3 regions of the Streptomyces sp. NPDC005566 genome follow, and region 1 is predicted to be linked to each of the others. Evidence: riboswitches for the same ligand, from Rfam matches in the RefSeq annotation. Region 1 holds a riboswitch; each other region holds the start of a gene.

Region 1 (7,161 bases):
GGTCTCCTCGTGCCGAGCCGGATCGGGTCCAACGGCTACCGCTACTACGACCAGGACGCCCTCGTCCGGCTGCAGCGCATCCTGCTGTTGCGGGAACTGGGCCTTTCGCTGCCCGCCATCAAGGACGTACTCGAGGGGCAGCGGGACACGTCGGTGGCGCTCCGGGCGCATCTGCGCCTGCTGGAGCAGGAGCGGGAGCGCATCGGGCGGCAGATCGCCTCGGTGCGGACCACTCTCCACAAGACCGAGGAGGGAAGAGAGCTCATGGCCGAGGAAGTGTTCGACGGCTTTGATCACACGGTGTACGAGCAGGAGGTCACCGAGCGCTGGGGCCGGGACGCGTACGAGAAGGGCGACCGGTGGTGGCGCTCGCTGAGCCGGGCGGAGCGCGACAGCTTCCAGGCCGCGCACGAGGCCATCGCCCGTGACTACGGGCAGGCCAGGGCGGCGGGCATGGACCCGGCCGACGAGCCGGTGCAGGACATCGCGCGGCGGCACTGCGCGTGGCTGTCGGTGACCACGACGGCCACCCGGTCGTACGTGATCGGCCTGGGGGAGATGTACGTCGCCGATCCCCGCTTCGGGAAGAACTACGATCGGTACGGAGACGGCACCGCCGTCTTCGTACGGGATGCACTGACGATCTACGCGCAGCGCAGGCTCTCCGACTGACCATCGGGGCGCGGCGCTCGGCGCTCCTCCCTTTGGCCGACGACGAGTCGCCTCACGGCGCGGCTCCGGCCAGCCTGGGTGGAGCGCGGTACCGTCCGCAGCCGTGGGCGGACCGGGCAGGAGTGCACAGGTGGGGAAGCGGGAGAGGCGGCGCGGCGGAGCTGCTGGAGGTGCCCGCACGCGGCGGTTCGTACGTCTGCTGCCCGCTCTGATGATCGCGGCCGGGCTGGTCTTCGACCTCGCTACGCCGCCCGAGGTCAGTGCCGTCCCCCTGTTCGCGGCGGCCCCGCTGATCGCCGCACCGTTCTTCTCGCTGGCGAGCACGATCCGTACGGCTGTGGCCGCGATCCTGACGGTCCTGGCCATCCGGTTGTACGACGACACCATCTCGGACGTCGCCCCGGTCACCGAGCTGATCACCCTGGTCACCGTTTCCGCGCTCGCCGTCGTCATCAACGGCGTCGTCCGGCGCAGCAACGAGCAGCTGGCCTCCGCCCGGGTCATCGCGGAGACCGCGATGCGCGCGGTGCTCCCGACACCGGAGGACCGGATCGGCGGGCTGCTGGTTGCGGCGCGGTACGAGGCGGCGCAGGCGGACGAGTTCGTCGGCGGTGACCTGTTCGCCGTCGCGGACACCCCGCACGGGGTGCGGCTGGTCGTCGGGGACGTACGGGGCAAGGGGCTGGCCGCCGTGGAGGCGGTGGCCGTGGTGATCGGGGCGTTCCGGGAGGCCGCCGAGCAGGAGCTGTCGCTGGAGGGCGTGGCGCAGCGGCTGGAGCGGGCGCTGGCGCGGGAGGGGACACGGCGCGGCGGGCTCGACTCCATGGAGGGGTTCGTCACCGCCGTGCTCGCCGAGATCCCGGTGGGTTCGGGCAGGCTGCGGATCGTCAACCGCGGCCACCCCGAGCCGATCCTGCTGCACACGGACGGGGCGCTCGAGGTGCTGGCGCCGACCGCGCCCGCGCTGCCGATCGGGATGGACCTGGGGGTGTGGCCGGACCGGTCGGACGAGTGGGAGCTGCCTGCCGGGGCGACGCTCCTGGTGTTCACGGACGGCCTCTCCGAAGCGCGGGACGCGGACGGGGTCTTCTACGACCCGGCGGCCCGGCTGCGCGGCCGGATCTTCCCGGGGCCCGACGAACTGCTCTCGGCGCTCACCGACGACGTGCGGCTCCACACGGGGGGCCATGCCGTGGACGACATGGCGCTGCTCGCGGTCGGCCGGCCCGCCCGGGGGCAGCCGGAGCGGCGGACGACTGTGAAGATCGTGGGGCGAGGCGATGGATGAGCGGTTGCCACGGTGTGTAGTCGAAGGACGCCGCTCCGCATAACATGTGATGCAACGTCAGAAACTGATGCCCCGGCGGGGAATACTCAACTCGCCCGTTTCGGACCGTTAATTCCATGAAAGTCCACGTCAAAGCCGTGAATGATCAACGGGAACAGCTTGGAATCGGGCCCGTGTGTCTATTAACGTTCGATAACGCAGCGCGGTTGTCCCAGTCGTCGCAAGAGGCGGCACCGTGCGCGAGCGCCGAATTCCGCAAGGAAACCGGGGAACCACCTACATGGGGTGAATCGGACACCTGTGTCTCGTGAGAGGCAGAGGGGCCCGTAGGAGACCTTCCTGCTCCGAACCCGTCAGCTAACCCGGTAGGCGAGAAGGAAGGAAAGGAGTGCGCCCACGTGGCGTCCAATCAGCCTGCCCCCGAGGCCCCGTCACCCTTCAGGTCCGACAGCTTCGGTGACGAGGGCAGGACATGGGAGGAATGGAACCCCACCGAGGAGTCCATCCGTCCCGTACGCGGCAGGCACCGCGTAGCCAAGCAGCGTGGCCTCGCCCGTAGCTCCACCGTCCTCGGTGTCGGCGTCATCGCGGCCGTCGGCGCGGGTGGCATGGCCACTGCGCAGAGCAAGCCGCCGGTCTCCATTTCCCTTCCCGATTCCATCGCGGACAATCTCCCCGACGCCAAGTCCCTGCCCGGCGTGAGCGCGTTCATGTCGGACGACTCCGCGGACAACGGCACCGTCGCCACGGCCTCCCCGCTCACCACCGCCGGCATCACGGCCGCCGAGGCCGAGCAGGGCACGAGCAACGCCGGTGAGGCGCTGCGCGCCCGCATCCTCCAGCAGGCCGAGCAGCAGCAGGCCGGAGCCGAGGCCGAGGCCAAGGCCGCGGAGGAGAAGGCGGCAGCCGAGGAGGCGGCCGCCAAGGCCGCGAAGCAGCAGAGCGACGCCGAGGCGAAGGCCGCCGCCGAGAAGAAGGCTGCGGAGATCGCGGCGAAGAAGAAGGCCGAGGCCGAGCGCCTCGCCAAGCTCGCCGCCAGCTACGCCCTCCCGACCTCCTCGTACACGATCACCTCGACCTTCGGCCAGGCCGGTTCGATGTGGTCCTCCGGCTACCACACCGGTCTCGACTTCGCGGCGCCTACGGGCACCCCGATCAAGGCTGTGCACAGCGGCACGGTGAAGTCGGCGGGCTGGTCGGGTTCGTACGGGTACCACACCGTCATCGAGCTGGACGACGGTACGGAGATCTCGTACAGCCACCAGTCCTCGATGGACGTCACCGCCGGCCAGCGGGTCACCACCGGTGAGACCATCGGCCGCGTGGGCGCCACCGGCAATGTGACCGGCCCTCACCTCCACCTGGAGGTCCACACCGCGGACGGCTCGGGCATCGACCCGATGAGCTGGCTGCGCAGCAAGGGCCTCTCCATCTGAGTACTCCCGGTCCGAGGGCTCCGCGGCGCTTCCGCCGAGCCCTCGCCGGTTCTCCGTGCTGCTCGGAGGTGCTTCCGTCGGGCCTTCCCCGGTTCTCCGCCGAGCGTTCGCGCGGGCGGGCGGCTTCCCCGGTTCTCCGCCGAGCGTTCGCGCGGGCGGACGGGTCAGCTGAACCCCGGCGGACGGCCCACCTGAACTCCGGCGGCCCTGGCGCACCCCCCCGACGTCAGGGCTGCCGGTCTGCCCGTGGTCCGCATCCATCGGAATAGTCGCCTGAGCGGACTGGTTTGTTCCAGGTATGACTTCACTCCGCACACTCGGTTCCTCGAGCCTCCAGGTCTTCCCGCTCGCACTGGGCGGCAACGTCTTCGGCTGGACGGCCGATGAGGACGGGTCCTTCGCCGTCCTGGACGCGTACGCCGCGGCCGGCGGCAACTTCATCGACACGGCCGACTCGTACTCCGCCTGGGCCCCGGGCAACGAAGGCGGCGAGTCGGAGACGCTCGTCGGCAAGTGGCTCGCGTCGCGCTCCAACCGCTCCGACATCGTCGTCGCCACGAAGGTCGGCGCCCACCCCGAGTTCAAGGGGCTCGCCGGCGCGACCATCAAGGGCGCCGCCGAGGCCTCGCTGCGCCGGCTCGGCACCGACCACATCGACCTCTACTACACGCACTTCGACGACGAGACCGTCCCCGTGGAGGAGATCATCACCGCGCTCGACCAGCTGGTGAAGGAGGGCAAGGTGCGTGAGATCGCCGCTTCCAACATCAGCCCCGAGCGGCTCCGGGCCTCCCTGGAGTTCTCCGAGCGCGAGGGCCTCGCCCGCTACGTCGCGCTGCAGCCGCACTACAACCTCGTCTCGCGCGACACCTACGAGGGCGAGCTCCAGGACACGGCGGCGAAGGCGGGCCTCGCCGCCGTCCCGTACTTCGCACTGGCCTCGGGCTTCCTCACCGGCAAGTACCGGCCCGGCACAGCGGTCGACAGCGCGCGGGCCGACGGCGCGGCCAGGCACCTGGAGTCGGAACGCGGCCGCAAGGTGCTCGCGGCGCTCGACAGGGCGGCCCAGGAGCACGACGCGGAGATCGCCACGGTCGCGCTGGCCTGGCTTGCCGCCCGGCCGACCGTCGCCGCGCCGATCGCGTCCGCCCGCACGGTCGGGCAGGTGCCCGCATTGGTGGCGGTGGCAGACCTGCGGCTGACCGACGAGGACCTCGCGGACCTCACCGAAGCATCCGCCTGACACCTCGCCCGGTTACGCGGGGGGTGGCCGGCCGTTCTGCTGGTGACCGTCGTGCAGATACGGGTTGTACCCGCCGTAGTGCCGGTGGGGTGCGGGGAGCTGCTGCGGATACGGGGCGGGCCGCTGCTGGTACGGGTCCGGCTGCGGGAACCTGCGGGGGGACGGAACCGCGGCCGGGCCCATGGACGCCGCGCCGCGCAGGGCCCGGTACCGGCCCGTCGCGTGGGCCGCGTACGTCAGGGCAGGGCCGGCGACCTCCCGGCGCTGCCACAGGTGGTGCAGCAGCTCCTGCTCGCGCTCGGCGAAGTCCGGGCCGGGTGTGTCGCGGCGGGCTCTCCGGCGCAGCACCGCCAGGGAGGTCGCGAACGCCTCGTACTCCGCGACCTCCTGTGCCGCTGCCTTGCCCCGGGCCCGGTCGGAGGTTCCGTGCCAGTGCCGTGCCATGTCGCGGGCCATGCCCCTGGCCCGCATCGAGGCGAGTGCCAGGGGTTCGGCGGGCGTCAGCCAGCCGGCCGCCGCGTAGACGGGCAGCTCGGTGGCCAGGGTGCGCAGTTCGTGTTGGCGCGTCCAGACGGCCAGCCAGGTCACCAGGCCGAAGGCCGGCATCATGAACACCCCGTACACCGCGTAGAAGCCGTACGGGCCGAAGGCCGACGAGCCGTTCCACAGGGCGTGCATCCCCATGGCGAGGAGCAGGCCGAGGACCGGCAGCAGGATCCGGCGCACCCGGTGGCGCCGCCCGGCCACTGCCGCGATCCCGAAGCCGATGCCGGTGAGCACGGTGAACAGGGGGTGCGCGAACGGCGACATGACCACCCGTACGAAGAAGGTCCCTGCCGTCACCGACGCGAGGCCCGTGGTGCCCAGCTGCTGGTCCTCGCCGAAGGCGTTGCCCAGGTAGAGGATGTTCTCGGTGAAGGCGAAGCCGGTCGCGGTGAATCCGCCGACCACGATGCCGTCCACGACGCCGCTGAACTCCCGTCTGCGGAACAGGAATATCAGCAGGACGGCGGCGGCCTTGGCGCTCTCCTCGACGACCGGGGCGATCACCGTGGCCCCCAGGGTGTCGGCGCTCGCCGGGTCGGCGGTGGCCGTGGCGATCCACCGGGTAGCGAACGTGTTCGCGATGATCGCCACCAGCGCGGCGGCGCACGCTCCCCAGGCGAAGGCGAACAGCAGATTGCGCCAGGGGCCCGGCTCGACCCGGTCGAGCCAGCGGAACGCCGCCATCAGCAGCGGTACGGGCAGAACGGCCAGCCCCAGCCCGACCAGGAAACCCTCGGTGCCGGTCTGTTCGCGGACCATGGACAGGATCAGCAGGCCGCACAGAGCGAGCACGACGATCACCGCACCGGCGCGGAAGGCCTTGCTGCGCCACACCATGCCGACGCGGCGCGGCCGGTAGCGCCACTGGCCGCGCTCCGGGACGGCGCCCAGGAACTCGTCGAGCCGCTGCTCCTCGAGAACCGGGACGGCCGGCTGCTGGTGCTGCTCGTACCCCTCGGACACCCGATGACCCTAACGAGAGGGACTGACACCTGGCCATGGTGCACAGCGCGCGCCACCGTTCCGTGGCTGATCAGCGACCCCCGGAGGCCGGCGGGCCGGCCGTCGGCGACCGGCGCCGACCGGGGGCGGCCGGGGAGCACGTCAGTACGCGCACCGGCTCAGCGGCGGGTGAACAGAACGTCCTGCACGACGTGCCCCTTGTCCAGGCCCTGCCCCTCGAAGCGGGTCAGTGGCCGGAACGGGGGGCGGGGTGCGTAGCCGCCGTCCGCCTGTGTGTTCTCGAACAGGGGGTGCGCCGTCAGCACGTCGAGCATCTGCTCGGCGTACGGCTCCCAGTCCGTCGCGCAGTGGATCACCGCTCCCGGCTTCGTCCGCTGCGCCACCAGGTCGAGGAACTCGGGCTGGATCAGCCGGCGCTTGTGGTGCCGCTTCTTGGGCCAGGGGTCGGGGAAGTACACGCGGAGCCCGTCGAGCGCCTGCGGCTCCAGCATCTCGCGCAGCAGGATGATCGCGTCACCGTTGGCGACGCGGATGTTGGACAGCCCTGCCCGGTCTGCGAGACCGAGGAGATTGCCCTGGCCCGGGGTGTGCACATCGACGGCCAGGATGCCGGTGCCGGGGTCGTCGGCCGCCATCTGCGCGGTGGCCTCGCCCATGCCGAAGCCGATCTCCAGGACCACCGGGAGGCCGTCGAACAGCTCGGGCAGATCGAGGACGCGGAGGCCGTCGATGTCCAGGCCCCACTTCGGCCACAGCCGTTGGAGGGCGTCCTCCTGGCCGGCGGTGACCCTGCTGCGGCGCGGCTGGAAGCTGCGGATCCGGCGCTCGTGGTGGGATCCTGCCGGGTCGGCAGCGGGTCCGCCGGGGAAGCGGGGCTCCTGACGGAGTCTGCGCTGCCGCTCGAAGGATGCTGCGCGCCGGGCCTCGGCATCCGCGTCCGCGGGGGTGCCGGGCGTCTTGGGGGTGGGGTTCACAGGCTCAGACACAATGACCGGATTCTACGGCGGGCGGCT
Region 2 (7,161 bases), on a different contig from region 1:
CGTCACCGTGCGGGTGCAACTTGCCCATCACTTCGCCGACGACACGGGCGCACTTCACGTAGCCGCGGTCGGGGCGCAGCCCCATCTCGTTCATCTGGGACACGATGCGGCGGTGCACGGGCTTCATGCCGTCGCGGGCGTCGGGCAGGGCCCTGGAGTAGATCACCGAGTACGCGTACTCGAGGAAGGAGCCCTGCATTTCGTCGACGACGTCGATGTCGAGGATCTTCTCCTCGAAGTCGTCCGGCGGCGGGGTCTTCGTGCTGCGGCGGGCCATCGCGGCTGCGACTCCTTCACAGATTCTGTCGGGCAACCTCAGGTTCTGACGCCGACCATTGTGGACCGCCGTACTGACAACGCCGACCTCGACCCGTCCGAAGTGGTCTCAGGGGCCCCTCAGGAGCCCCTGTTTACGGCACCATCTACGACAACATTCACCGATCGGGAACTTCGCCAGGTGCCGGTGCGCTTGCTTACAGTGGCAGGTCCGGCAGGAAATCCTGTATCGCGATCGAAGGGACGTACATGCCCATGGGTCACACGGCCACAGCCCAGGCCGGTTCCGGCGGCTTGACGGCGACCGAGCACCGCCTGGCCAACGGCCTGCGCGTGGTGCTCTCGGAGGACCATCTGACCCCGGTCGCCGCGGTCTGCCTCTGGTACGACGTCGGTTCCCGTCACGAGGTCAAGGGACGCACCGGCCTGGCTCACCTCTTCGAGCACCTGATGTTCCAGGGTTCCGGCCAGGTCAAGGGGAACGGACACTTCGAACTGGTGCAGGGGGCCGGCGGTTCCCTGAACGGAACCACCAGCTTCGAGCGCACCAACTACTTCGAGACGATGCCCACACACCAGCTGGAGCTCGCTCTGTGGCTCGAAGCCGACCGGATGGGCTCGCTGCTCACCGCGCTCGACGACGAGTCCATGGAGAACCAGCGCGACGTCGTGAAGAACGAGCGCCGTCAGCGCTACGACAACGTTCCTTACGGCACGGCGTTCGAGAAGCTCACGGCCCTCGCGTACCCGGAGGGCCACCCGTACCACCACACGCCGATCGGGTCGATGGCCGATCTGGACGCGGCGACCCTGGACGACGCCCAGGCGTTCTTCCGCACGTACTACGCGCCCAACAACGCCGTGCTCTCGGTGGTCGGTGACATCGACCCGGAGCAGACGCTGGCCTGGATCGAGAAGTACTTCGGCTCCATCCCCTCGCACGACGGCAAGCAGCCGCCGCGCGACGGCACGCTGCCCGGCACCATCGGTGAGCAGCTGCGCGAGGTGGTGCACGAGGAGGTTCCCGCGCGTGCGCTGATGGCCGCCTACCGGCTGCCGCACGACGGCACCCGTGAGTGTGACGCCGCGGACCTGGCGCTGACCGTCCTCGGCGGTGGCGAGTCGTCCCGGCTGCACAACCGCCTGGTCCGCCGGGACCGTACGGCGGTGGCCGCGGGATTCGGGCTGCTCAGGCTCTCCGGAGCGCCCTCCCTGGGCTGGCTGGACGTCAAGACGTCCGGTGGTGTCGAGGTGCCGCAGATCGAGACGGCCGTCGACGAGGAGCTGGCCCGTTTCGCGGCCGAAGGCCCCACGCCCGAGGAAATGGAGCGGGCGCAGGCCCAGTTGGAGCGCGAGTGGCTGGACAGGCTCGGCACGGTCGCGGGCCGCGCCGACGAACTGTGCAGGTATGCCGTGCTGTTCGGCGACCCCCAGCTCGCCCTGTCCGCGGTGCAGCGAGTGCTCGACGTCACCGCGCAGGAGGTCCAGGCGGCCGCCCAGGCGCATCTGCGTCCCGACAACCGGGCGGTCCTGGTCTACGAGCCGGTCGAGCCGGCGGACGAGGCCGAGGATGCCGCAGGCAGCACCGACGACCACGAGGGGGCCGAGAAGTGACCGACGCCGCCGTGACTGGAGTAGCGATGGAGTACCACCCGCAGCCGACCGCAGGCGAGGCCAGGCCCTGGGCCTTTCCCGCGCCCGATCGCGGCGCTCTGCCCAATGGCCTGACCGTGCTGCGCTGCCACCGCCCCGGCCAGCAGGTCGTCGCCGTGGAGATCTTCCTGGACGCGCCGCTCGACGCCGAGCCCGAGGGGCTGGACGGTGTGGCCACGATCATGGCGCGCGCGCTGTCCGAGGGCACCGACAAGCACTCCGCGGAGGAGTTCGCCGCCGAGCTGGAGCGTTGTGGTGCCACGCTCGACGCGCACGCCGACCACCCCGGTGTCCGGGTCTCGCTGGAGGTCCCGGTCTCCCGGCTCTCCAAGGCGCTCGGCCTGGTCGCCGAAGCGCTGCGGGCGCCGGCGTTCACCGAGAGCGAGGTGGAGCGCCTGGTGGGCAACCGGCTCGACGAGATTCCGCACGAGCAGGCCAACCCCGCCCGGCGTGCCGCCAAGCAGCTCTCCAAGGAGCTGTTCCCTGCCACGGCGCGGATGTCGCGTCCGCGCCAGGGCACCGAGGAGACCGTGCGCCGGATCGACGCCGCGGGCGTGCGCGCCTTCTACGACGCCCATGTCCGCCCGTCCACCGCGACGGCCGTCATCGTCGGTGATCTCACCGGGGTCGATCTGGACACGCTGCTCGCGGACACCATCGGTGACTGGTCGGGCAACGCCGGTCAGTCGCGCCCGGTGCCTCCGATCACCGCGGACGACACGGGCCGGGTAGTGATCGTGGACCGTCCCGGGGCCGTGCAGACGCAACTGCTGCTCGGCCGGATCGGCGCCGACCGGCACGACAGCGTCTGGCCCGCCCAGGTCCTGGGCACGTACTGCCTGGGCGGCACCCTCACCTCACGTCTCGACCGCGTCCTGCGCGAGGAGAAGGGCTACACCTACGGGGTCCGGGCCTTCGGCCAGGTGCTGCGTTCGACGGCACCCGGATCCGCATCCGGGGCGACCGGCGCCGCGATGCTCGCCATCAGCGGCTCCGTGGACACGGAGTCCACCGGGGCGGCCCTGGACGACCTCTGGAAGGTCCTGCGCACCCTGGCGGCCGAGGGACTGACGGACGCCGAGCGCGAGACCGCCGTACAGAACCTCGTAGGGGTCGCCCCGCTGAAGTTCGAGACGGCGGCATCGGTCGCGGGCACCCTCGCCGACCAGGTGGAGCAGCACCTCCCGGACGACTACCAGGCCCAGCTGTACGCGCGCCTGGCGGAGACCGGCACGGTGGAGGCGACGGCCGCGGTGGTCAACGCGTTCCCCGTGGACCGGCTGGTCACGGTCCTCGTGGGGGACGCTTCGCAGATCGCGGAGCCCGTGAGGGCGCTGGGTATCGGCGAGGTGTCGGTCGTCACCGGCTGACGGAACAGGACAGGGCGAACCCCGGCGAGCACGCACTCGCCGGGGTTCTCCCTTTTGTCTGATTTGGTGCAATGCGTTCCTGTATGGCCTGTGGGATGTCCGACAAAGCGACCTGTCCGTTTGGTGATTGAAAGTCGCCCGGCCTAGCGTCGGCTCGGCTGTCCGCCAGACGTATGCCGCACCCGCGGCGCCGGACAGTCATCGCCGAGTCCCCGTCAGGCGCGAGCCTGGGGAGCCGGGGACCCACGTAGTCCCTGGGGTGAATCGGATGTCCGCGTCTCGTACGAGGCGGGGAATCCGTAGGAGACCTTCCTGCTCCGAACCCGTCAGCTAACCCGGTAGGCGAGAAGGAAGGAAAGGATCAGCCCCTCCATGGCGTTCACCCGTGCCACCGGGAAGCACCGTGCCCCGAGCCGCCTGACGCGCAGGAGCGCCAAGGTCGCCGGCATCGCGGCTCTGGCCACCACCGGCGTCATCGGCGCAACGGCCTCCCCGGCCCTCGCCGCGGACTCCGAGGCCCTCACCGTCACCGGTCTGACCCAGGCCGTTGCCATCGACACCACTCTCGCCGCGCAGATCGACGCCCAGGCCGAGGCGCAGCAGCACCAGGCCGACGTCGCGGCGAAGGCGAAGGCCGAAGCTGCGGCAAAGGCAAAGGCGAAGGCCGAGGCGAAGCGCAAGGCCGAAGCCCGCGCCAAGGAGGTCCGTGAGGCCGAGGCACGCGCCGCCCGTGCCGCCGAGCGCGCCCGGCTGAACGCCTTCCACCTCCCGGTCGCCGGCTCCTCCGTGACCACCGGCTACAAGTCCAGCGGTGCCCTCTGGTCCTCCGGCAGCCACTCCGGCGTCGACTTCCGCGCCGCGTCCGGCAGCTCCGTCGTCGCGGTCGGCGCCGGTACCGTCGTCACGGCGGGCTGGGGCGGCGCGTACGGCAACAACATCGTGCTCCGGATGACGGACGGCACCTACACCCAGTACGGCCACCTCTCCTCGATCGGCGTGTCCGTCGGACAGAGCGTCACCTCGGGGCAGCAGATAGGCCTGTCGGGCTCCACCGGCAACTCCACCGGACCGCACCTGCACTTCGAGGCGCGGACCACCCCGGAGTACGGGTCCGACATGGATCCCGTCGCCTACCTCCGAGCGCACGGTCTCCAGGTCTGAGACCTCGTACCGCACAGCTTCCCGAAGGCCCCGGCACCCGCCGGGGCCTTCGTCGTGCCGCGCCCCGGGACTGCTCCGCCGCGAACCGCCGGAGAAGTACTCGTCGGCTGGAAGATATCCATGGATTCCGCTCCGCCATCGGAAATTGCGACTGATTGCAATAGAGTCACAGAACAGGCGTCGATCGGCCGCGTTACGCGGGGATTAAGGCGGAGGTTCGGACATGCGCATTCCCGCGCATTCGGTATGCACGGCAATCCGTGACGACATCGTCTCCGGTGTCTTCGAACGCGGCAGCCGCCTCACCGAGGAGGTGCTCGCACGTCGGTACGGGGTCTCCCGCGTCCCGGTGCGCGAGGCACTGCGCACCCTGGAGTCCGAGGGGTTCGTCGTCACCCGCCGGCACGCCGGTGCCTGCGTCGCCGAGCCCACGGAGCAGGAGGCCGCCGACCTCCTGGAGATCCGCATGCTCCTGGAGCCGCTGGGCGCCGCGCGTGCCGCCCAGCGCCGTACCGAGGCCCACCTCAAGGTGCTCCGAGGCCTGGTCAGACTGGGGCAGGAGCGGGTCCGCCGGGGCGAGGGGGAGGATCTGCGCTCGCTGGGCGGCTGGTTCCACGAGACGCTGGCCCAGGCGTCGGCCAGCCCCGCCCTCATCGCGCTGCTCACCCAGCTCAGGCACAAGATCACCTGGATGTACGCGGTCGAGCATCCGGCCCGCCCCGCCGATTCCTGGGCCGAGCACGGCGCCATCGTGGACGCCGTGGCGCGCGGTGACGCGGAGCGGGCCAGGGTGCTCGCGGCCCAGCACGCCGAGCGGGCCACCGCCGCCCACCGCCTGCGGCGCACGGACCGGCCGGGCCGCACGACCGGTCCGGCCCGGGTGAGGACTTCGCAACATTCTGTAAACATCGCAGGTGTCCGGCATTAACAATGGCGCCGTATACAAAGAAGTGAATTCGGAAGGGCTTTCTTTATGCTGCCCGAATTCGGGTCTTCGTCACGGTGGTCCGGGGCTTCCCGGAAACGAGAAAGCCACGGTTCCCGATGGGGATACCGCGGCTTTGTCGAGGAAGTAATTCCTGCCCGGAGCGGGCGGAATCAGACGGTCTCCGGAAGCTCCTCGAGCCCCTCGGTGACCAGCTTCGCCAGACGGTCCAGGGCGGCTTCGGCGTCGTCCGCCTCGGACGCGAGCACGATCTCCTCGCCACCCTGGGCACCCAGGCCGAGCACCGCGAGCATGGAGGCGGCGTTCACCGGGTTGCCGTCGGCCTTGGCGATCGTCACGGGGACGCCGGAGGCCGTGGCGGCACGGACGAAGATGGATGCGGGGCGGGCGTGCAGGCCCTCGGCCCAACCGACGTTGACGCGGCGCTCAGCCATGGTTCTGCCCTTCACGTATCAATGGTTGTCTAGACCAGTCTCTCATGCAGTGCGCACTGCTGTGCCCGACCTCCTGCCCTGCCGCCACCGCCGGTCGGCTCCCTCAGACTGCCCGCGCAGCGATCCGTCCGCGACCGGTGCGGCGGCCGTAGGCTTTGCCCATGGAGCCCACGCCGGAGCAGAGTCCGCATCACGCGTACCCCGACCACTGGGAGGCGGACGTGGTGCTCCGCGACGGTGGTACCGCCAGGATCAGGCCGATCACCACGGACGATGCCGAGCGGCTGGTCAGCTTCTACGAACAGGTCTCCGACGAGTCGAAGTACTACCGCTTCTTCGCCCCCTATCCACGTCTCTCCGCCAAGGACGTGCACCGCTTCACCCATCACGACTACGTCGACCGGGTGGGGCTGGCCGTCACGATCGGCGGAGAGTTCATCGCGACCGTCCGCTTCGACCGGATCAACGAGCAGGGCAGACCGGCCTCCGCACCAGCCGACGAGGCAGAGGTCGCCTTCCTCGTCCAGGACGCCCACCAGGGCCGCGGCGTGGCTTCGGCGCTCCTCGAACACATCGCGGCGGTTGCCCGCGAGCGCGGCATCGTGCGCTTCGCCGCCGAAGTGCTGCCCGCGAACAACAAGATGATCAAGGTGTTCCGGGACGCCGGCTACACCCAGCAGCGCAGCTTCGAGGACGGTTCCGTCCACCTCACGCTCGACCTCGAACCCACCGCGGCGTCCCTCGCCGTCCAGCGCGGCCGTGAACAGCGGGCCGAGGCGCGCTCCGTGCAGCGGCTGCTGGCCCCCGGATCCGTCGTCGTGGTCGGCGCCGGACGCGCCCCGGGCGGAGTGGGCCGCACGGTGCTGCGCAACCTTCGCGGCTCGGGCTTCACCGGGCGCACCTACGCGGTGAACCGGTCCTTCGCCGCCGAACAGGCCACGGTCGACGGTGTGCCCGCGCACCGCTCCGTGGGCGAGATCGGCGAGCAGGTCGACCTCGCGATCGTCGCCGTCCCGGCCGAGCGGGTACCGGAGGCGGTGGCCGACTGCGGTGAGCACGAGGTCCAGGGCCTCGTCGTCCTCTCCGCCGGTTACGCCGAGCGCGGCGCCGAAGGCCGGGAGCGCCAGCGCGAACTCGTCCGGCAGGCCCGTTCGTACGGGATGCGGATCATCGGTCCGAACGCCTTCGGCATCATCAACACCTCCGACGCCGTCCGCCTGAACGCCTCTCTCGCACCCGAATCGCCCGCACCCGGACGCATCGGGCTGTTCACCCAGTCCGGCGCGATCGGGATCGCCCTGCTGTCCGGCCTGCACCGGCG
Region 3 (7,161 bases), on a different contig from region 1:
GAGGACGTCCACGCGCACTGGCTGCGGACCAAGGCGATCGAGAAGCAGCGCGATTCGGTCACCGACGGGGTGCCGCTGGGCCAGCCCGGTCTGGCCCTGGCCGCCAAGCTGGGCAGCCGGGCCCGTGCCGCCGGGCTCGATGTCGCGCTTCCGGAGGGAGACTCGGTCGGCTACCGGCTTCTCGCCCTCGCCGTACGCGCCGAACAGGACGGCACGGACCCGGAGGCAGCCCTGCGGGCCGCCGCCCGTACCTACCGGGACGCGATCCGGGCGGTGGAGGGGCACGGGGGCGCTCCGGATAACGTCGAGGAGTGAACGACAGCCCCGCCGACACCCCCGCGCCCGACGCGACGCAGAACGCAGCGCCCGACGCGACGCAGGACGCAGCGTCCGAAGCAACGCAGGACGCAGCGTCCGAAGCACCCGAACTCTTCACGTGGGAGTTCGCCACCGACCCGTACCCCGCCTACGCCTGGCTCCGCGAGCACAGCCCCGTGCACCGCACCGCGCTGCCCAGCGGAGTCGAGGCCTGGCTGGTGACCCGGTACGCGGATGCCAAGCAGGCCCTCGCCGACACCCGGCTCTCCAAGAACCCGGCGCACCACGCCGGGCCGGCGAACGCCAAGGGGAAGACGGGCATCCCGGGGGAGCGCCAGGCGGACCTGATGACGCACCTCCTGAACATCGACCCGCCGGACCACACCCGCCTGCGCCGGCTCGTCACCAAGGCGTTCACCCCGCGCCGCGTCGCGGAGTTCGCGCCCCGCGTGCAGGAGCTGACGGACCGCCTCATCGACACGTTCATCGAGGAGGGGAAGGCGGACCTCATCCACGACTTCGCCTTCCCGCTCCCCATCTACGCGATCTGTGACCTGCTGGGGGTGCCCCCGGAGGACCAGGACGACTTCCGGGACTGGGCGGGCATGATGATCAGGCACGGCGGCGGTCCGCGCGGCGGAGTGGCCAGGTCGGTCAAGAAGATGCGCGGCTACCTTGCCGAACTCATCCACCGCAAACGGGAGAATCCCGGCGACGACCTGATCTCGGGACTGATCCGGGCAAGTGACCACGGCGAGCACCTGACCGAGAACGAAGCCGCGGCGATGGCCTTCATCCTGCTGTTCGCCGGCTTCGAGACCACGGTCAACCTCATCGGCAACGGCACCTACGCGCTGCTCCGCAACCCGGAACAGCGCGAGCTGCTCCAGCGCTCGATCGAGGCGGGGGAGACGGAGCTGCTGGCCACGGGGATCGAGGAGTTGCTGCGGTACGACGGTCCGGTGGAGCTCGCCACCTGGAGGTACGCCACGGAACCCGTGACGCTGGGCGGACAGCGCATCGGGGCCGGGGACCCCGTTCTCGTGGTGCTCGCCGCCGCCGACCGGGACCCGGAGCGCTTCCGCGATGCGGACACGCTGGATCTCGCACGGAGTGACAATCAGCACCTCGGGTACGGGCACGGCATCCACTACTGCCTGGGTGCACCGCTGGCCAGGCTGGAGGGCCGGGCGGCATTGGCGACGCTGCTGCGACGCCTCCCCGACCTGCGGCTCGCTGCAGAACCTACCGATTTGCGCTGGCGGGGCGGGCTCATCATGCGTGGACTGCGCACTCTTCCTGTGGAGTTCGGTCCCGGGACGCCGCTCGGAAAAAGTGACACTCTGTCAACTCTGTGACTTTCACGTGATCTCCGCTGCATCGACTTGTGACACACGTTCGAGTGCGGCTAGGTTCACCGTTCGACTCACCAGTCACACGTCAGTCACACGGAAGGCAATCCCATGGGCTCCGCGAACGGCAGACACCGTCGCCCTCGGCAGGCACCCGCCATCGTCGTCGCCGCAGGCGTCACAGGGTCGGCCATCGCCATCCCGCTGCTCGGCGCAACGGGTGCGCACGCAGCCGACGCCTCGACCTGGGACCGGGTCGCCGAGTGCGAGAGCGGTGGCATGTGGAGCGCCGACCTCGGCAACGGCTACTACGGCGGCCTGCAGCTCTCGCAGGACACCTGGTCGGCCTACGGCGGCACGGCGTTCGCGCCCCGCGCCGACCTGGCCAGCCGCTCGCAGCAGATATCCGTGGCGGAGAAGGTGCTCGACGACCAGGGGGTGACGGCGTGGGCCAGCTGCGCGGTGATCTCCGGACTCGCACTCGACAACACGCTCCCGGGTGTCGACCCGGGCAGTGAGCCGACCACCGAGCCGTCGGACGACGCGACCCCGTCCGGCGACGCGTCGGACACCCCCTCGTCCGATGCGTCGGACAACGCGAGCGGGAACAGGAACACGGACAGCAGGGGTGGCGATACCGGCAAGGTCGACAAGTCGACCGGATCCGACACGTCCGACTCCTCTCCCTCGCCCGAGACGTCCGAGGCCTCCGACGGATCGACGGAAGCGCCGGGCGGTAAGCACCGCGGCACTCCGGCCCCGGAGGCGAGCGCCGGTGCGGGCTCGACGGACGGGCGCGAGTCCGGTCGGCACGCGTCGCGCGGTGACGCCGAAGCGCGCAAGGGCGGCGACGGCACCTACACCGTCCGCACCGGAGACAACCTCTGGGCGATCGCGGACGCGCAGGAGCTGCCCGGCGGCTGGACGGCGCTCTACGAGGCGAACAAGGACGAGCTGGGCTCCGACCCGGACCTGATCCTTCCCGGGCAGAACCTCGACCTGGGTCTCGACCTGGGCGCCCAGGCGGACGAGAAGAGCGCCGAGGCCGGTGCGGAAGCCGCTGTCGGCAACTGATCCAATTCGGGAAAACACCCCAAAAGCGGGGGCAGTTCAGAGGCCTATGTCCACTTATGTCTAAGTGAGACATGGGTCTCTTTGCGTCAACTCACGCGTCTCGCCCGCCGGGTTCGCCGACGACGCCTCCGACCTGCGGAAATGATCCCTCGCCCGGTGCGAGTACGGGCTGATTGTCCGTGATGTCCATCTTTGAATGTGGGGGTTGCCTATGTTTACGGTCGGAACCGCTCGCACCGCGGGCACCTTCGACCGTCACGCCGAATCCTGCCGTCGGCCGAAGGGATTCGACGCGTAAAGCGCCGTAGGCAGGAGCGGGGGACCCAGGTAAGTGCCGGACCCGGCCGTCGGAAGACGGGTGAGGGTCGGCTCGGGGTGAAGTCGCTCGCCAGTGCGAGCGACCGGGCAACTCACAGGCCCGAACCCGACAGCTCACCTCGTAGGCGTCGGTGAGGAGAACCATGCTGCTTTCGAGCAAGGGCAAGCACCGTCGCCCGTCCAAGGCCGTCCGTATCGCCACCCTGGCCGGCGTCGCCGGTGCCGCGGTCGCCGTCCCGCTGATGGGTGCGACCGGCGCCTCCGCCGCTTCCGTCGCCACGTGGGACGCCGTCGCGCAGTGCGAGTCCGGTGGCAACTGGTCCATCAACACCGGCAACGGCTACTACGGCGGTCTGCAGTTCTCGCAGTCCAGCTGGGCAGCCGCCGGCGGTACGCAGTTCGCCGCCCGCGCCGACCTGGCCACCAAGGCTCAGCAGATCACCGCAGCCGAGAAGCTTCTCGACCTGCAGGGCCCGGGCGCCTGGGCCTGCGCCGGTGCCGGCGGCCTGACCAACGACGGTGTGGACCCGGGTGTCGACACCGCCGCGCCGAGCGCCGACAAGGCCGCCCAGCCGGAGCGCAAGGCCGAGCAGCCCACCACGCGCAGCGAGAAGCGCACCGCCCCCGAGGCCTCGAAGACCGTCACGACCCCGACCGGCGACAAGGTCAAGAAGGGTGACGGCGAGTACAAGGTGAAGGCCGGCGACACCCTGAGCACGATCGCCGACGCGAAGAAGGTCAAGGGCGGCTGGCAGAAGCTGTTCAAGCTCAACGACGACATCGTCGAGGACGCCGACCTGATCTTCCCGGGTCAGCAGCTCCACCTGAAGTAGTCCCGGGTCTCTCCTCCCCGAAGGCTTCAGGGCCGCGGAAGGGTGTCCGGCGGCACCCGACGTGTTCCCTCCCGGCCCGGCGCACTCACCCCCGTGTGCGCCGGGCCGGGGTCGTGTCCGCGGTGTGCCGCACGGGCCCACCGCGGACGGGATCGTTCAACTCTTGCGGTTACCGGTCAGTAGATTTCTGGACCTTTGCCCGGAATGCAAGCCCTTGGGTCCTTTTTCGTCCCAGGGGACGGGCGGTCGGCCGACGCAGGGGGCAGAGCCGGTTAGGCTCGGGGCGCAAGGCCACAGTGACCCTGCACAACCAGCGTCATATCCCAGAAGGAGATGCCTCGTGCCGTCCATCGACGTCGTCGTAGCCAGGGAAATCCTCGACTCCCGGGGAAACCCCACGGTCGAGGTCGAGGTTGGCCTCGACGACGGCAGCACGGGACGTGCTGCTGTTCCGTCCGGCGCCTCCACCGGTGCGTTCGAGGCCATCGAGCTTCGCGACGGTGACCCCAACCGCTACCACGGCAAGGGTGTCGAGAAGGCCGTCCTCGCCGTCATCGAGCAGATCGGCCCGGAGCTCGTCGGGTACGACGCCACCGAGCAGCGCCTCATCGACCAGGCGATGTTCGACCTCGACGCCACCGAGAACAAGGGCTCCCTCGGCGCCAACGCCATCCTCGGCGTCTCGCTGGCCGTGGCCCACGCCGCGTCCGAGGCGTCCGACCTGCCGCTGTTCCGCTACCTCGGCGGCCCGAACGCGCACCTGCTGCCCGTTCCGATGATGAACATCCTGAACGGCGGCTCGCACGCCGACTCCAACGTGGACATCCAGGAGTTCATGATCGCGCCGATCGGCGCCGAGTCGTTCTCCGAGGCCCTTCGCTGGGGCGCGGAGATCTACCACACGCTGAAGAAGGTCCTGAAGACCAAGGGCCTGTCCACCGGTCTCGGTGACGAGGGCGGCTTCGCCCCGAACCTCGAGTCCAACCGCGCCGCCCTGGACCTGATCCTCGAAGCCGTCAAGGAAGCCGGTTACGTCCCGGGCCGCGACATCGCGCTCGCCCTCGACGTCGCCGCGTCCGAGTTCTACAAGGACGGCACGTACGAGTTCGAGGGCAAGTCCCGCTCGGCCGCCGAGATGACCGAGTACTACGAGGAGCTCGTCTCCGCGTACCCGCTGGTCTCCATCGAGGACCCGCTGTACGAGGACGACTGGGCCGGCTGGAAGGTCATCACCGACAAGCTCGGCGGCAAGGTGCAGATCGTCGGTGACGACCTGTTCGTCACCAACCCCGAGCGCCTGGCCCGTGGCATCGAGGAGGGCTCGGCCAACGCCCTGCTCGTCAAGGTCAACCAGATCGGTTCGCTGACCGAGACCTTGGACGCCGTCGAGCTGGCCCAGCGCAACGGCTTCAAGTGCATGATGTCCCACCGCTCCGGTGAGACCGAGGACGTCACCATCGCCGACCTCGCCGTCGCCGTGAACTGCGGCCAGATCAAGACCGGCGCCCCGGCCCGCTCGGACCGTGTCGCCAAGTACAACCAGCTGCTGCGCATCGAGGAGATCCTCGACGACGCCGCGGTGTACGCGGGCCGTTCGGCCTTCCCGCGGTTCCGCTTCGAGGGCTGAGAGCCCGGCAGCAGGAGCTGAGCCGCCCTTCGGGGCACCAGCCTCCGTCCGTCCCCGCACTCGGTCCCGTACCGTGTGCGGGGACGGACGTGCGTAATGGGGAGGCGAGATGGCCGGGAAGGACCGCGACCGGTTCTCCACCGCGACCAGGCTGCGGCTGCTCGGGGAGCAGACCGCGGCGCGCGTGTACCGGTCCCAGAACCGCCGCCAGGCCCGCCGCTCCCGGCTCACCGGCAGGGCCGCGTTCCTGGCCCTGATCGTCTGCTCCCTGGTCGTCGCCCTCGCCTACCCGATGAGGCAGTACATCTCCCAGCGCGACGAGATCGCCGATCAGGAGAGGCTCACGCAGGAGGCGCACCGGCGGACCGAGGAGCTGCGCGACGAGAAGGCGCGGCTCAAGGACGACGCGTACATCCGGCGACTCGCGCGCCAGCACCTCCACTACGTCATGCCCGGGGAGACCGGTTTCACGGTGATCGACCCGGACGCAGCCGAGGTGCGCCGCGGTGAAGCGGGTGCGCCGGGCAGGCCCTGGCACTCGAACCTCTGGGACGGCGTCGACAGCGCAGACCGCGGCTGACCCCGCTCCCGTACATACAGACCGACCGATGACATTCAAGGCAGGCATGGACACGCCCCCTCCGCAGACCGAATCCACCGCGCCCACCGAGGCGGACATCGCCGCGTTCGAGCAGCAGCTCGGCCGGCCGCCGCGCGGGCTGCGCGCCATCGCGCACCGCTGCCCGTGCGGCAACCCGGACGTGGTGGAGACGCAGCCCCGTCTGGAGGACGGCACGCCGTTCCCGACGACGTTCTACCTGACCTGTCCGCGTGCCGCGTCCGCGATCGGCACGCTGGAGGCCAACGGGGTCATGAAGGAGATGACCGAGCGCCTCACCACGGACCCGGAGCTGGCCGCCGCGTACCGTGCCGCGCACGAGGACTACATCGCGCGCCGTGACGCCATCGAGGTCCTGGAGGGCTTCCCCAGCGCCGGCGGCATGCCGGACCGGGTGAAGTGCCTGCACGTGCTGGTCGGCCACTCGCTGGCGGCGGGCCCCGGGGTCAACCCGCTGGGCGACGAGGCCATCGCGATGCTGCCGCAGTGGTGGGCCAAGGGCCCGTGCGTGTCGCCGTGCGACGCCGAAGGGGCCTGACCTCCCGCACCCCGGGGCCCGGCCCCGCACCCCGGTTCCCGAGAGTCAGGAGGGGCTCGGTCGTGCGGGCTCGGCCCGCACGACCGAGCCCCTCCTGCGATCGAGGAGCGGGTCCGGGGCGGAGCCCCCGTAACCACGACCACAGGAGCTCGCATGACCCGTGTTGCCGCCATCGACTGCGGTACCAACTCCATCCGCCTGCTCATCGCCGACGCGGACCCCGTCTCCGGCAGTTTCACCGAGCTCGACCGCCGGATGCTGATCGTGCGGCTCGGCCAGGGCGTCGACCGCACCGGGCGGCTGGCTCCGGAAGCCCTGGAGCGCACCTTCGCCGCCTGCCGTGAGTACGCCGCGGCGATCAAGGAGCTCGGCGCCGAGAGGATTCGCTTCGTCGCCACCTCCGCGTCCCGCGACGCGGAGAACAGTGCCGTGTTCGTCCAGGGTGTCCTGGACATCCTGGGTGTCGAGCCCGAGGTCATCAG

The links. Region 1 has a riboswitch for cyclic di-AMP ahead of ABZS61_RS22005 (M23 family metallopeptidase). Riboswitches for the same ligand answer to the same signal wherever they lie in the genome.
Positions count from the first base shown of each region.
Region 2: linked by a shared signal. The riboswitch ahead of ABZS61_RS28540 (M23 family metallopeptidase) and the one ahead of ABZS61_RS22005 (M23 family metallopeptidase) in region 1 are both predicted to bind cyclic di-AMP.
Region 3: linked by a shared signal. The riboswitch ahead of ABZS61_RS09645 (transglycosylase family protein) and the one ahead of ABZS61_RS22005 (M23 family metallopeptidase) in region 1 are both predicted to bind cyclic di-AMP.

Region 1 is NZ_JBEXDB010000013.1:225,770-232,930, forward strand. Features, by position in the region: gene ABZS61_RS21995 (MerR family transcriptional regulator) at 1-672, shown strand, start outside; gene ABZS61_RS22000 (PP2C family protein-serine/threonine phosphatase) at 803-1,960, shown strand; cyclic di-AMP (ydaO/yuaA leader) riboswitch at 2,195-2,347, shown strand; gene ABZS61_RS22005 (M23 family metallopeptidase) at 2,359-3,396, shown strand; gene ABZS61_RS22010 (aldo/keto reductase) at 3,695-4,639, shown strand; gene ABZS61_RS22015 (PrsW family intramembrane metalloprotease) at 4,652-6,148, opposite strand; gene trmB (tRNA (guanosine(46)-N7)-methyltransferase TrmB) at 6,307-7,134, opposite strand; gene lhgO (L-2-hydroxyglutarate oxidase) at 7,127-7,161, opposite strand, start outside.
Region 2 is NZ_JBEXDB010000020.1:107,659-114,819, forward strand. Features, by position in the region: gene ABZS61_RS28525 (DNA topoisomerase IV subunit A) at 1-277, opposite strand, end outside; gene ABZS61_RS28530 (pitrilysin family protein) at 526-1,890, shown strand; gene ABZS61_RS28535 (pitrilysin family protein) at 1,917-3,299, shown strand; cyclic di-AMP (ydaO/yuaA leader) riboswitch at 3,492-3,659, shown strand; gene ABZS61_RS28540 (M23 family metallopeptidase) at 3,672-4,460, shown strand; gene ABZS61_RS28545 (GntR family transcriptional regulator) at 4,684-5,388, shown strand; gene ABZS61_RS28550 (HPr family phosphocarrier protein) at 5,559-5,840, opposite strand; gene ABZS61_RS28555 (GNAT family N-acetyltransferase) at 6,002-7,161, shown strand, end outside.
Region 3 is NZ_JBEXDB010000005.1:103,822-110,982, reverse strand. Features, by position in the region: gene ABZS61_RS09660 (nucleoside triphosphate pyrophosphohydrolase) at 1-315, shown strand, start outside; gene ABZS61_RS09655 (cytochrome P450) at 312-1,676, shown strand; gene ABZS61_RS09650 (transglycosylase family protein) at 1,782-2,744, shown strand; cyclic di-AMP (ydaO/yuaA leader) riboswitch at 3,035-3,205, shown strand; gene ABZS61_RS09645 (transglycosylase family protein) at 3,206-3,895, shown strand; gene eno (phosphopyruvate hydratase) at 4,236-5,522, shown strand; gene ABZS61_RS09635 (septum formation initiator family protein) at 5,632-6,102, shown strand; gene ABZS61_RS09630 (DUF501 domain-containing protein) at 6,149-6,679, shown strand; gene ABZS61_RS09625 (Ppx/GppA phosphatase family protein) at 6,833-7,161, shown strand, end outside.